4 regions of the Listeria grandensis genome follow, and region 3 is predicted to be linked to each of the others. Evidence: riboswitches for the same ligand, from Rfam matches in the RefSeq annotation. Region 3 holds a riboswitch; each other region holds the start of a gene.
What was found. Region 3 has a riboswitch for S-adenosylmethionine ahead of metK (methionine adenosyltransferase). Riboswitches for the same ligand answer to the same signal wherever they lie in the genome.

Region 1: linked by a shared signal. The riboswitch ahead of HCJ54_RS14185 (methionine ABC transporter ATP-binding protein) and the one ahead of metK (methionine adenosyltransferase) in region 3 are both predicted to bind S-adenosylmethionine.
Region 2: linked by a shared signal. The riboswitch ahead of ssuE (NADPH-dependent FMN reductase) and the one ahead of metK (methionine adenosyltransferase) in region 3 are both predicted to bind S-adenosylmethionine.
Region 4: linked by a shared signal. The riboswitch ahead of metX (homoserine O-acetyltransferase MetX) and the one ahead of metK (methionine adenosyltransferase) in region 3 are both predicted to bind S-adenosylmethionine.

What each region holds. Positions count from the first base shown of each region.
Region 1 is NZ_JAASUG010000013.1:58,466-61,565, forward strand. Features, by position in the region: gene HCJ54_RS14175 (sensor histidine kinase) at 1-231, shown strand, start outside; gene HCJ54_RS14180 (D-alanyl-D-alanine carboxypeptidase family protein) at 300-1,136, shown strand; SAM riboswitch class I at 1,223-1,337, shown strand; gene HCJ54_RS14185 (methionine ABC transporter ATP-binding protein) at 1,435-2,457, shown strand; gene HCJ54_RS14190 (methionine ABC transporter permease) at 2,454-3,100, shown strand, end outside.
Region 2 is NZ_JAASUG010000007.1:59,761-62,860, reverse strand. Features, by position in the region: gene HCJ54_RS10585 (hypothetical protein) at 1-215, shown strand, start outside; gene HCJ54_RS10580 (VanZ family protein) at 254-784, shown strand; gene HCJ54_RS10575 (hypothetical protein) at 980-1,429, shown strand; SAM riboswitch class I at 1,601-1,711, shown strand; gene ssuE (NADPH-dependent FMN reductase) at 1,814-2,359, shown strand; gene HCJ54_RS10565 (glutaredoxin family protein) at 2,376-2,660, shown strand; gene HCJ54_RS10560 (LLM class flavin-dependent oxidoreductase) at 2,636-3,100, shown strand, end outside.
Region 3 is NZ_JAASUG010000004.1:291,736-294,835, forward strand. Features, by position in the region: gene HCJ54_RS07925 (carbonic anhydrase) at 1-269, opposite strand, end outside; gene metK (methionine adenosyltransferase) at 434-1,648, opposite strand; SAM riboswitch class I at 1,835-1,939, opposite strand; gene HCJ54_RS07935 (thiol-disulfide oxidoreductase DCC family protein) at 1,998-2,354, opposite strand; gene HCJ54_RS07940 (hypothetical protein) at 2,481-2,765, shown strand; gene HCJ54_RS07945 (DUF2584 domain-containing protein) at 2,813-3,055, opposite strand; gene ytkD (RNA deprotection pyrophosphohydrolase) at 3,061-3,100, opposite strand, start outside.
Region 4 is NZ_JAASUG010000001.1:523,342-526,441, reverse strand. Features, by position in the region: gene HCJ54_RS02230 (putative mucin/carbohydrate-binding domain-containing protein) at 1-512, shown strand, start outside; gene metX (homoserine O-acetyltransferase MetX) at 616-1,716, opposite strand; SAM riboswitch class I at 1,870-1,970, opposite strand; gene HCJ54_RS02220 (HdeD family acid-resistance protein) at 2,283-2,810, shown strand; gene HCJ54_RS02215 (LPXTG cell wall anchor domain-containing protein) at 2,856-3,100, opposite strand, start outside.

The sequences.
Region 1 (3,100 bases), on a different contig from region 3:
GGCATGGCAGTTATTGAAGTGTCCAACTATGGCGCAGAGATTCCAGCTGGCGATATACCACAATTGTTTGACCGATTTTACAAAGTGGATAAAAATCGGACGACATCGGGAACGGGGCTGGGTCTTGCGATTGCGAAGTCCATTGTCGAGCGCCACGGCGGTCAGGTCACGGCTACGAGTAGAAAAGGAAAAACAACCTTCACTGTGCAGTTGCCAATCAGCAATCTTTAAAGTTTCTTTCTGATTTCTTAACTCTTGGTTTACCATTGTTAGTTAAAATGAAACCAGGAGGGGAAATCATGAAAAAACAAACGATAATTTTATGTTTAGCTTGTTTAACGATTATTTCTATTTTATTTTTTATTTTTTGGGGTGAGGGTATTCGCGCTACGCCAAAGATTGAAGCAACTAGTGCCTTGGTTATTAATACGAAAAGCGAGGAGCCCATTTTCAAACAGGGAGAAAATGAAGTGGTTCCTATTGCCAGTTTAGCGAAATTAATGACTGCATATTTAGTGCTCGAGGCCGTCCATAAAAAGACGATTTCATGGAGTGAAGTACTACCACTGAAGCGTCTAGATGATCCTCGCGCTGTGAGCTTATACGCACAAACAGGGACAAAAAATTATACGGTGCAAGATTTGTTTGCAGCGATGCTAATTATGTCGGCTAATGACGCCGCTGAGGCACTGGCTGAGCGCATAGATGGTACCGATTTTATAAAGAATATGAATGCAAAGGCTAAGGCGATCGGGATGTCTAGTGAGACGAAGTATGGAAGTGCTAGTGGTTTGGACGAAGCTGGTGAGACATCGGTATCCACGGCCAAGGATCTGTTGATTTTATCGAAGAGGTTGATACAGGATTTTCCAGAAGTGCTCGGTATTACTTCACAAACAGAATACGTTTTACAAAAAGGGGGTACAATACATACGACGAACGAAGTTCTGGAAAAAGGCTCGGTAGATGGAATGGACGGTCTTAAAACTGGTTTTACCGATCAGGCAGGCTATTGCCTCATTGCCACAGCCATACAAAATGGTGAACGAGTTATTGCGATTACACTTGGAAGTAAAACAGACGGCGCGCGCGCAAAAGCAGTCGAAAAATTGATGGATTACGGTTTTTCAAAATAAATATTGACTGAATCTTGACAAATCCGACTAAAAACATGTAATATTAATAAACACAAGACGTAAGCGCGGTTTGCGTCGGAAAATTAATCTTATCAAGAGTGGTGGAGGGATATGCCCAAAGAAACCCAGCAACCTAAGTGGACGAAAAGCCCATTGCAAGGTGCTAAATCATACAGAGCGTAAAGCTTTGAGAGATGAGAGAAAAGCGTAAATTATGCATGTAATTACACCTTTCTTCGCTCAATTTGGCGGGGGGAGGTTTTTTGATTAAGAAAAATAAATAAGGGTGGAGTTTACTTTGATTAGGCTTAAAAGCGTTGCAAAAGAGTATAAAACACGCAAAAATAATGTCAGAGCTGTAGATGATGTCAATTTAGATATTGCAGAAGGCGAGATTTTTGGCGTGGTAGGGTATTCAGGTGCTGGAAAGAGTACGCTGATTCGGATGTTTAATGGTTTGGAGTTGCCAACAGAAGGTACCGTCGAAGTCGATGATTTATTTATTTCAGAAATTAGAGGAAGTAAATTGCGTAAGGCGCGCCAGCAGATTGGAATGATTTTTCAACATTTTAACTTACTTTGGTCGCGAACCGTCTTTGATAACATTGCTTTCCCGCTAGAAATAGCTGGAGTTAGAGGGGAGAAAAGACGCTTTCGAGTGAACGAATTAATCCGCCTTGTTGGTTTAGAGGGCAAGGAAGATGCGTATCCGTCGGAATTAAGTGGCGGTCAGAAGCAACGTGTCGGGATTGCTCGGGCGCTTGCCAATAATCCGAAATTACTGCTGTGTGATGAGGCAACATCCGCGCTCGATCCGCAAACAACGGATGAAGTGTTAGAACTGTTGTTGGATATTAACCGTCGTTTGAACTTGACGATCATCGTGATTACTCATGAAATGCACGTTATTCGCAAAATCTGCAATCGGGTAGCGGTGATGGAAGCTGGTCGCGTAGTCGAACTCGGGGATGTGATTGAAGTGTTCCAACATCCGAAAGAGTCCGTGACACAGCGATTTGTGCGCCAAGTAACGGAATCAGACGAGACGGAAGAACTGATTCACATGCTGCTTAAAAATTACTCGGAAGGTAAACTGGTGAAGCTACTTTTTGTTGGTGGACAAGCGACACAGCCGATTATTTCACAAGTAGCGCAAGACAATCAGGTGTTACTGAATATTTTACATGGAAACCTGACGCAAACGCAAAATGGGGCGTACGGGACTTTATACATTCAAATTCAAGGTGAAAAATCGCAAGTGGATGCCACAATCACACGGTTACGCGAGCTTGAGATAGAAACGGAAGTGATTGAAGGATGAACAATTCTGGAGGGTATTTTGCAAACGTAGATTGGGATATGATGAAAGCAGCTACAGAGGAAACGCTTTACATGACGATCGTTTCACTGTTCGCCGTTTTCTTCCTAGGTTTAGCTTTGGGGCTAGTCTTATTCCTAACCAACCGCAAAAAGGATGCTGGTTCACGGACGGCGTATTGGATTACAGCCATTTTAGTCAACGTTTTCCGATCGATTCCATTCATTATCTTAATCGTGTTACTACTTCCAATGACGAAAACATTAGTTGGCACGATTATTGGACCCAAAGCGGCACTACCAGCCTTGATAATTTCAGCAGCTCCATTTTATGCGAGAATGGTCGAAATCGCGTTTCGTGAAGTAGACAAGGGCGTGATTGAGGCAGCCAAAGCAATGGGTGCCAACCTGTTCACGATTATTGGCAAGGTTTTAATACCAGAAGCATTACCAGCAATTATTTCAGGGATTACCGTGACTGGGATATCACTTGTCGGCTTCACTGCCATGGCGGGTGTTATCGGTGCAGGCGGACTCGGAAACGCGGCTTATTTAGAAGGTTTCCAACGAGCTCAACCAGCAGTCACATTAGTAGCAACTATTATTATTTTAATCATAGTATTTGTTTTCCAATTCATTGGAGACAT
Region 2 (3,100 bases), on a different contig from region 3:
TAAGAGTCAACAGCTTAGGTGGAAAGGGAACTCCATATTTCAAGCTAAAACGGATGATAACGATCGGTATTGATAAATCATATGGTGAAATTAAGGTGACTAAAAAAGGGACATTTAAATTCCCAAAAAACGCGGATAAAAACGATAATCGCTATTATTTAGTTGTGAATATAAGTGGTGGGAAAATGTCTTCATCAGGCTATGTATTGAACTGATGGGATACGAAGAATATACAATAGATGGCTTAATACCAATGTTTTTAATCATGTGTGTTTATGTGATAACACGAGTCGTACTTATTCTCAAAAACAAAAAAATGGATTGGCACAGAGAAGTAAGCCGCTTATTTCTTGTTTTGTATTTAGGCGTGTTGATTGTTGTGACTTTGTTTCCGATAAATATCATTATCGGGGAGTATGAGCAACGGTATCGGGAGATTGTGGTTAACCTAAATCCGATGCAGTTTTTCGGTTTATTAGATGCAGATTTTTCAATAATTATTAGGAATCTGGGTGGGAATCTTGTGATGATGATACCTTTTGCGATTTTATTGCCAGTGAACTTTCGAGGGATGCGGCAGTTTGGTCGTGTCATTATGGTGGTTGTAGCGACGTCGATAGTCATTGAAATTTTGCAGTATATTTGGCAATTGACGATGCTCAATGTTTGGCGGGCAACGGATATCAATGATGTCATATTGAATGTTTGTGGCGGAATTATTGGCTATGCTTTGTATTATTATCTATTTCGACGTGTTCCCTTTATGAAGCGCTTTATAATTTAGAGAGGGTATTTTACTGGAAATTGGCAATAAAATCCAAATCAAATTTTTACGTCTGTTGCTATTGTGTTTTTACCTATCATTTTTGGTATATATAGTTGTCACGTTGCATTTTTTGATTTTAAGCATGGAACCATCAAGAACCAGCTATTATTAAAAGGTTACACTTCGCTCTTCTTTAGTAAGCTGCTATCGATAGTGCTTGTTGCGATTGCTACAGTTTCGGCTACTGTGCTTATTTCGGTAGGCATTCAGTTTGTATTCAATAGCGTGATGCAAGTTCAGCCTAACGTAAGCGTGCATTATTTGGCAAAATTACCATTGCAAGTGGTGTATCAATCTGTTGGCTTGATTTTATTTGGATGGTTCTTCTTTTTATTGACAACAGCTGTCCGGTCCACGCTGGTTAGTATTGTTACGCTATTTTTGTACATGCTACTCGTTCCTAATTTAGGTGGCTTTGATTTGAAAAATTTGATGCTCCTTACTGTATCGAAAATATATAATACATCTGCTGCGACGATGGATGTAGCATCTGGGGAAAGCACGAATTTAATAGTAGGTTATGTAGTCATATTTGTTGTGTTTGCCGTATTAACATTTTGTGTGTATAAATGGGATAAAAAAAGGCTGTGCCCGAAGCTTTAAATGGATGGTGTTACATTTGATAGAAATAGAAAAAATTTGCTACTTGAAATGCTAGGATGGACCACACTTCGTCGTTTTTGTGAAAAAATTAACTAATCTAAAAAGGCAAATTATTTGTTGACATCTGATTTTGAAGATGGTAAGATACATCCAATCATAAAAATTATACATTCCTTATTAAGAGTTGGGGGAGGAACCTGGTCCTTTGATCCCACAGCAACCGCTAGTGATAGAACGGTGCTAATTCCAGCAGGCGAGCGTATTTGGCCTGGCAAATGGGGAGAAGAGGAATCTCTTTTCCAATTTCGGAAGGGAGGTTCTTTTTTGTTTTAATTCATAGTAAATTGATCGGATATATATGATTTGAAAGAAAGTGGGGATGGGATGAGTCGAATTGTGATATTGTCGGGTAGTCCTTCGGCGCAATCGGGGACGGATAAGATTTTGCGGTATGCTGGTGAGGTGCTGCAGGGAGATGGTGTGGAGGTTAGTTTTCATTCGGTACGGGAATTTGATGCGGAGACGTTGGTGCATGCGAATTTTCAAGATGTGAGGGTTGGCGAGTTGGTTGCGGATATTGAGGCGGCGGATGGTGTTATCGTGGGTTCGCCAGTGTATAAGGCATCGTATACGGGGGTGTTGAAGGCGGTTTTGGATCTGTTGCCGGAGAATATTTTGAAAAATAAGGTTGTTCTGCCGATTATGTCTGGTGGGAGTGGTGGACATGTGTTGGCGATTGATTTTGCACTTAAGCCGCTACTCGGTGTGTTGAAGGGGGAGGTTTTGCAAGGGGTTTATGTGGTGGATGCGCAGGTGGATAAGGCGGCGGTTGTGCCGATTCGGGATGCGGAGTTGGAAGAGCGATTGCGTGGCCAGTTGACGGAATTGGTCGTCGCGGTTGGTAGGCGTGAAGTGAGACAAATTATTTGAAAAGGGGACTAGTGAGATGGCGGAAAAGTTAGGAATTGTGGTTTGGGCGAAACAGGGTTGTGCGTATTGTGCGGAGATCAAGGACTACTTGACGAAGGCGGGGCACGAATTTCAGGTGGTCGATGTGACGGACCATGATGAACAGCGGGACATTTTGCAGGCGAAATACGGGGTGCGTTATGTTCCAGTCGTTGAGATTGGGCGGGGGCATACATATCGGGGCGTGACGGAGCTCGGTTTGCCAGCGCTGGAAACGGCTTTGAAGGAGGTAGAAAAATGGGATTTAGACTCAGTTTATTAGATCAGAGCCCGATTGCGGATGGTCAAAGTGCGTATCAGGCGTTGCAGCAGACGATTGCGCTTGCAGAGAAGGCGGAGGAATGGGGTTATCACAGGTTTTGGGTGTCAGAGCATCATGATACGAAGTTGCTCGCGGGTGTTTCGCCGGAGGTCTTGGTGTCCCATTTGTTGGCGCGCACCGAGCGGATTCGTGTTGGTTCGGGGGGCGTGATGTTGCAGCATTATAGCGCGTATAAGGTGGCGGAAAACTTTCAGCTGTTAGCCACGTTAGCGCCAAACCGAGTGGATTTGGGTGTTGGGAAGGCACCTGGTGGTTTGCCGCTCTCGACGAAGGCTCTGCAGTTTGGCAGGACGGGAAAATTGGATTTTGCGGAGCAGTTGGCGCTTTTGAAGCAGTTTGTGGATGGCACGGTGCCTGAGGATCACGAACTAGCGGGTGTT
Region 3 (3,100 bases):
TTTTGATTGTAGTTTAATTCAATAGTCCCTGTGTCCTTCATTGGCTCTGTTTTTGCTGTTTCAATGTTGATTGGGGACTGCGTATCGCCTGCTTCAAATTGCCACGATTTTTGATCATGGTAGTCTAAATGATCCTCGTGTTTTGCTGTTGTCTCTGTTTTTGCTGTTTTTTCCTCTTTTTTTGTGTCGCTTGTATCGCTATTGCCACAACCTGCTACAAGAACAAGTGATGCCGCAATTGCTGAAGCTGCTAATAATTTTGTTTTCATGTTGAAAACTCCTTTCGTTAAGTAACTTAATTATTATATTACATAATGATTCATAAGTGTGTGTATTTTTTGTGACAAAATTACGAAATTTATATGAAAATATATAAATTTCATGAAAAAACCTGACAAGATTGCTTATCCTGTCAGGTTTTCTCGATTATATATTAGTTCACTTTTGCAAATGCTAAAAGAAATTCTTTCATTTGTACAGCCTTATCCACTCGTTCCCAAGGTAAATCGAGGTCTAATCTACCAAAATGACCAAATGCTGCCGTTTGGCGATAAATTGGGCGTCGCAAATCAAGCATTTGAATAATACCTGCTGGACGTAAATCGAAAAATTGATTCACAGCGTTGATTAAGTCTTGTTCACTGTAGTCACTCGTGCCATATGTGTCAATCGAAATTGAAACGGGGTGAGCAACACCGATCGCATAGGCCAACTGGACTTCCACTTTTTTCGCTAGCCCTGCTGCAACGATGTTTTTAGCGACGTAACGCGCGGCATAAGCGCCTGAACGGTCGACTTTAGTTGGGTCCTTACCGGAGAACGCGCCGCCGCCATGACGGGCATAACCGCCATAGGTGTCCACGATAATTTTTCGTCCTGTTAAGCCTGCATCTCCTTGAGGCCCACCGATAACAAAGCGTCCTGTTGGATTGATAAAGTATTTTGTTTCAGCGTCAAGAAGCCGTGTATCAATTACCTCTTCAATGACCAATTTATGCATGTCTGCTGCAATCTGCTCTTGTGCAATATCTGGATGGTGTTGTGTTGAAATTACGATTGTATCGATTCGAATTGGTTCGTTATTCTCATCATATTCCACCGTCACTTGTGTTTTCGCATCAGGACGCAAGTATGTCAATGTGTTATTCTTGCGTAACTCAGCAATTTTACGTGCGAGTGCGTGTGCGAGTGAGATCGGCAGTGGCATTAATTCTTCCGTTTCATCTGTTGCAAAACCAAACATTAAGCCTTGGTCTCCCGCTCCAATCGCATCAATTGCTTCATCCGTGTGCCCGATGCCGCGTGATTCTAGTGCCACGTCTACACCTTGAGCGATATCCGGTGACTGCTCATCAATCGCGGTTAATACAGCACATGTTTCTGCATCAAAACCATATTTTGCACGTGTGTAGCCAATTTCTTTAATCGTATCCCGCACAATTTTCGGAATATCTACATAGGTCGATGTTGAAATTTCTCCTGCTACTAGCACAAGCCCCGTTGTTACCGTTGTTTCACATGCCACACGAGCATCAGCATCTTTTGTTAAAATTGCATCCAAAATCGCATCGGAAATCTGATCCGCGATTTTATCCGGATGTCCATCAGAAACAGATTCTGACGTAAATAAATGACGGTTTCTTGCCATTCTTTATTTCCTCCTTTATTCTTCTCCATCGCGAAGTGGATTGTAAAAATGCGAACAGCAAGTATTTCCATTCCAGTCTCGTTCACTCATTTTATAGACATCTAAATGATGCCAACAAAAAGCCTTCTCCCTATTTTGCCAATTGCGCGCGGAATAGAGAGAAGGCTATTATTTACAATACCTTCGCTCTCATCGATCAGGAAATCAATTCCTGCCACAGGTTAGCACCTTACAATACATGTAGGTTGCCGGGTTTCAAAGGGCCAGTCCCTCTACCGCTCTGGATAAGAGTTTAATTTAGTTTTCACATCATTGTAACATGTTTCATGAATCTTGTCACGCACAAAAATTACGAGTTGCACCCTTGTCCTTTTTTTCGAATATCACATGTCCGATTATCCGCGACAACTCGGTAGCCCAATCGTCCCGCAGGCTTAAAAATTGGAATGTACATAATCAACCCAATCAATCCGGTTAGTGGGAAACGCAACAACATTCGACGAATTGCAAAAAACCCTTTTTTTGCGCTACCGGTTGGTGTAATCAAATGAATCTCGCGTAGCAATTCTTCTTGTGTAAAACCTATGTCCTGTGTTTCTTGGAGCGGCTTCCACTCGATGACTTGCATCCAGTCTAACTTTTCAAACAGTCGTTTCGTGGCTTTGCAAAATCGGCAATTTTCGTCATATAAAACAATGTCTTTCATTTAGAGATGCCTCCTCAAATTATATTTCCTGCTTACCATTCTCGCAAAACTATGTTAAAATGAATTTTATACGTCAGGAGTTTCCTAGATTGTATGAATGATTGGTTCACCAAAGGAGAAGAAACTATGATATTTTCAACGTTAACTTTGATTATTTTTGCGATTTTTATTATCGCTGTGTGCATTTTTGAATTTGTCTTAAAATGGCGCTGGTTCAAGTACTTTTTAGCAACGCTGGGCCTTGTCGCAAGTGGGATTATATTCTTTATTAGTTTTTATGGTGGCGGAGTTTCACAGGCAGAGATTGCCATATCCATCTTCATCGCGACGCTTGGCGAATATATCTTTTCATTGATTATTAGCATTGTCGCTTGGGTTCGCCGTATGTCGAATAAGAACAAAGAAGCATAACACTTATGAAAAGCTGAGTCTCTCCTATTTGTGAGGCTCAGCTTTTTTTAGTTGCTGGAGTTTAGCGATACTAATTCATATGTAATAATGGTTGTATCGTTTTCCCAGATCAGCTTCTGTGGTACAGCAATACCGTTTGTTTCACTTTCTTTCGTTGTCCGGACTTCGATTGGCACATCAATTGGATAAATTCGATACCCATCCTTCACAAGCTCGAAGAAATTATCAGATAGACGTTTTTCCTTTCCCTTCGTAACGATCATCGTGTTTACTTCTAATGGCATTCCCATGCATATTACCTCCAATTATTTATTTTTAGTTGCTCCAAAGCTCGC
Region 4 (3,100 bases), on a different contig from region 3:
GACTGAAATTGGCAACGGATAATATACTGCAAAGCCCACTAGCAAAACAAAATGTATATCAGGTAAGTACGAATGGATTAGTGAAGAAAAGCATTCAAGACATCCCAGTCCCATCCAGATTCACCAAAGAGAAAATATATAGCTCCAATCTTGCGTTTACCTTCAGAGGCCTTGGTAACGAACAATTTGCATCACTTATTCTGGATAAAGACAAAAATACACTACATCTTAATATCAAAGCAGTCAAGCCTCATGTGTATTTTTCTAGCACCTATGCAAGCATTGAGGTGAAAGATGCCTCAGGAAAAGTCGTATACACGAAGGACTTCATTGGTAATGAAACTCAAACAGCAGCATCATTAGATATCCCGATACATGATGGCTACACAATTCAAGTCAATCATCAAGAAGTAAGCAGACTTGTCGTGACAGATATTATTACAAAAGAAACCTACAAAGTGCAGACTGAAAATGAGTTTTTGGTAGAAAGAATTGGTTTGCTAAGAGACTAAAGAGAGCATGTAATCCATAAAGGTCGGATATACATGGTATCAAAATAAGCGTTGGTATCGAGAACTAATCCCAGATTAGCCCTTGATGCCAACACTTATTTTTTTATATCACACGCGAATGTTGCGTCAAAAAAGTACTAATAAGTGGATGAAATTTCTCAACTTCGACCAAAAAGGCATCATGCCCATAATCCGAATCGACCTCATAATAAGTCACGGGAACATCCCATTCTTTTAAAAGCTCATAATCTCGGCGCAAATCGTGAATCCGAAACAGCTGATCACTCGTCACGCCAACCAATAAATACGGAATCTGAATCGCAGTGAAAAGCGGTTTTTCATCCGCGCCATTCACCGTCACATCAAACAGATCAATCGCTTTCGTCAAGTACAGATAACTATTCGCGTCAAACCGTTCTACAAACGAATCCCCCTGATATTGCAAATACGACTCCACCTGGAAATGCTCTTTTGAGAATGCTCCTGGCGAAGAATCTGCCACTGTAAAGCGCTCAAATCGCTTCGAGAACAGCTCACTCGTACGATACGTCATCATTCCGACCATTCGCGCTGTCGCAAGCCCGCCCTCCGGTTGACCGACATAATTCCCATCATTGAAATCAGGATCATTCAAAATTGCCATTCGCATAATCAAATTATAGCCAATCGCCTCAGGACTTGCCGCAAGAGGAGATGCTAAATTAATCACACTTCCCGTTATTTCCGGATAATCAATCGCCCATTGCGTCGCCTGCATGCCCCCCATCGAACCACCAATAACCGAGACGACATGCACGACACCAAGCGCATCTAGCAATGCTTTTTGTACCTTAATAATATCTTTAATCGTAAAACCTGGAAAATGTAACCGATACTCGGCTCCCGTTTTGGCATCGATGGAGGAAGGCCCTGTTGTCCCACTACAGCCACCAAACACATTCGTACAAACAATGAAGTAATCAGCAGGATCCATCGTTTTTCCAGGCCCAATAAAATCATCCCACCAGCCAGCAACATCCGCCTCAAAATGTTTCGCAGCGTGTGCCGTCCCAGTCAGCGCATGTTCTAACAAAATACAATTATCTCGAGTCCCCGCAAGCTCTCCATACGTTTCAAAACCAACCTCAATCGGACCAATCGTTTCCCCATTTTCGAGTACTAATGGCGTCTCTTTAAAAAGTTCTATCTGTCTAAGCGTCCCCATGTCATCACCTTTTCTTTATCTTATAGTTTTAAAGCTGCTCTAGCGCAAGCGTTCCTTGCTAAATTCCTTATAAAAGGAACGAAAAAACCCTCTCAGTAAGCTTCGAAAAGCACTACTAGAGAAGGCTGAAAAGACAACGATTCATTAGTTAATAGCTTATCTTCGCATACATACAGCTGGAATTAGCACCGTGATTCACATATCCGGTTGCTAAGGTTTCACAGGGCCAGTCCCTCCACCTTTCTTGATAAGAAACATATTAAATTTATTCTATCATACAATTAAAAAGGAGTAGCTGTCAAGAGGAGTAGACAGATTTTTCGAAAGAATGATGCACCTATTATAAATTATGAACTTTTTAAGCAGTTGTGATTAAATTTCGTCTAAAAATGGTCCAAAAAACGATAAAACAACGCTTACATTCTGTTTTTCGATCGGGTATGTGTCTATAGATAGAAAAGATAAAATAATAAACAATACAATTATTGTTTTAACTGAGATAAATAGGGTAAAATAAGCAACGGAACCTAAAAATTCTAATCATAAAAAAGGAAGTGTTACATATCATGAAAACATTCACACGTATACTTGTCCTATTGGCAGGTATAGCAATGATATGTTTAGGAATCTGGTTTGTGTTCCATCCAGGTATTTCTTTACTATCATTCACCTTATTCATCGGAATCTTAATGCTAGTCGTTGGGGTATTCCAAATCATCCAATATTTCTCCAACCGTAGCGGACAAAAAGTCTCAGGTTGGATACTCGCAGAAGGGATTCTTTCGCTATTATTAGGTATTTTATTATTGGCGGACCAATTCGAAGGAACAGTGACATTAGTACTTGTCTTCGGCATGTGGGTCCTATTTGCAGGAATTATGCGTACAATCGGTGCCTTTGCCGCTAAAAATGAAAATGCACAAGGTTGGGGCTGGCTCCTAACACTCGGCATTTTAGGAATCGTTCTAGGTTTCATTGCCTTGTTCAACCCAATCGTTGGAGCAATTGGTATTGTGATCCTTGTAGGAACATTCTTCATTGTACAAGGTATCAACTGTATCGCAACGTTCTTCTTCGTTGGAAAACTAAAGTAATAAAAAAGACGAAAAATCTAACACAGATTTTTCGTCTTTTTTATATTAGCTACGTTTTCTAAGAACGGCTACTGCAATTCCTGAAATAAGCAGTCCGGCAAATACTAAACCAGACGTGCTTTCATCGCCAGTTTTTGGTAATGATTTAAGGTTTGTTGTTTTTGCTACAGTAGCTACTTTGATAGGAGCTTTTTTCACAACTTGAGTAATAGATGGTTTTTCAGCATTCTCAACTGGATCAACTTTAAGCGTTCCGCCTTGGAATGTGAACTCGGCTAAGTCGCTAAACT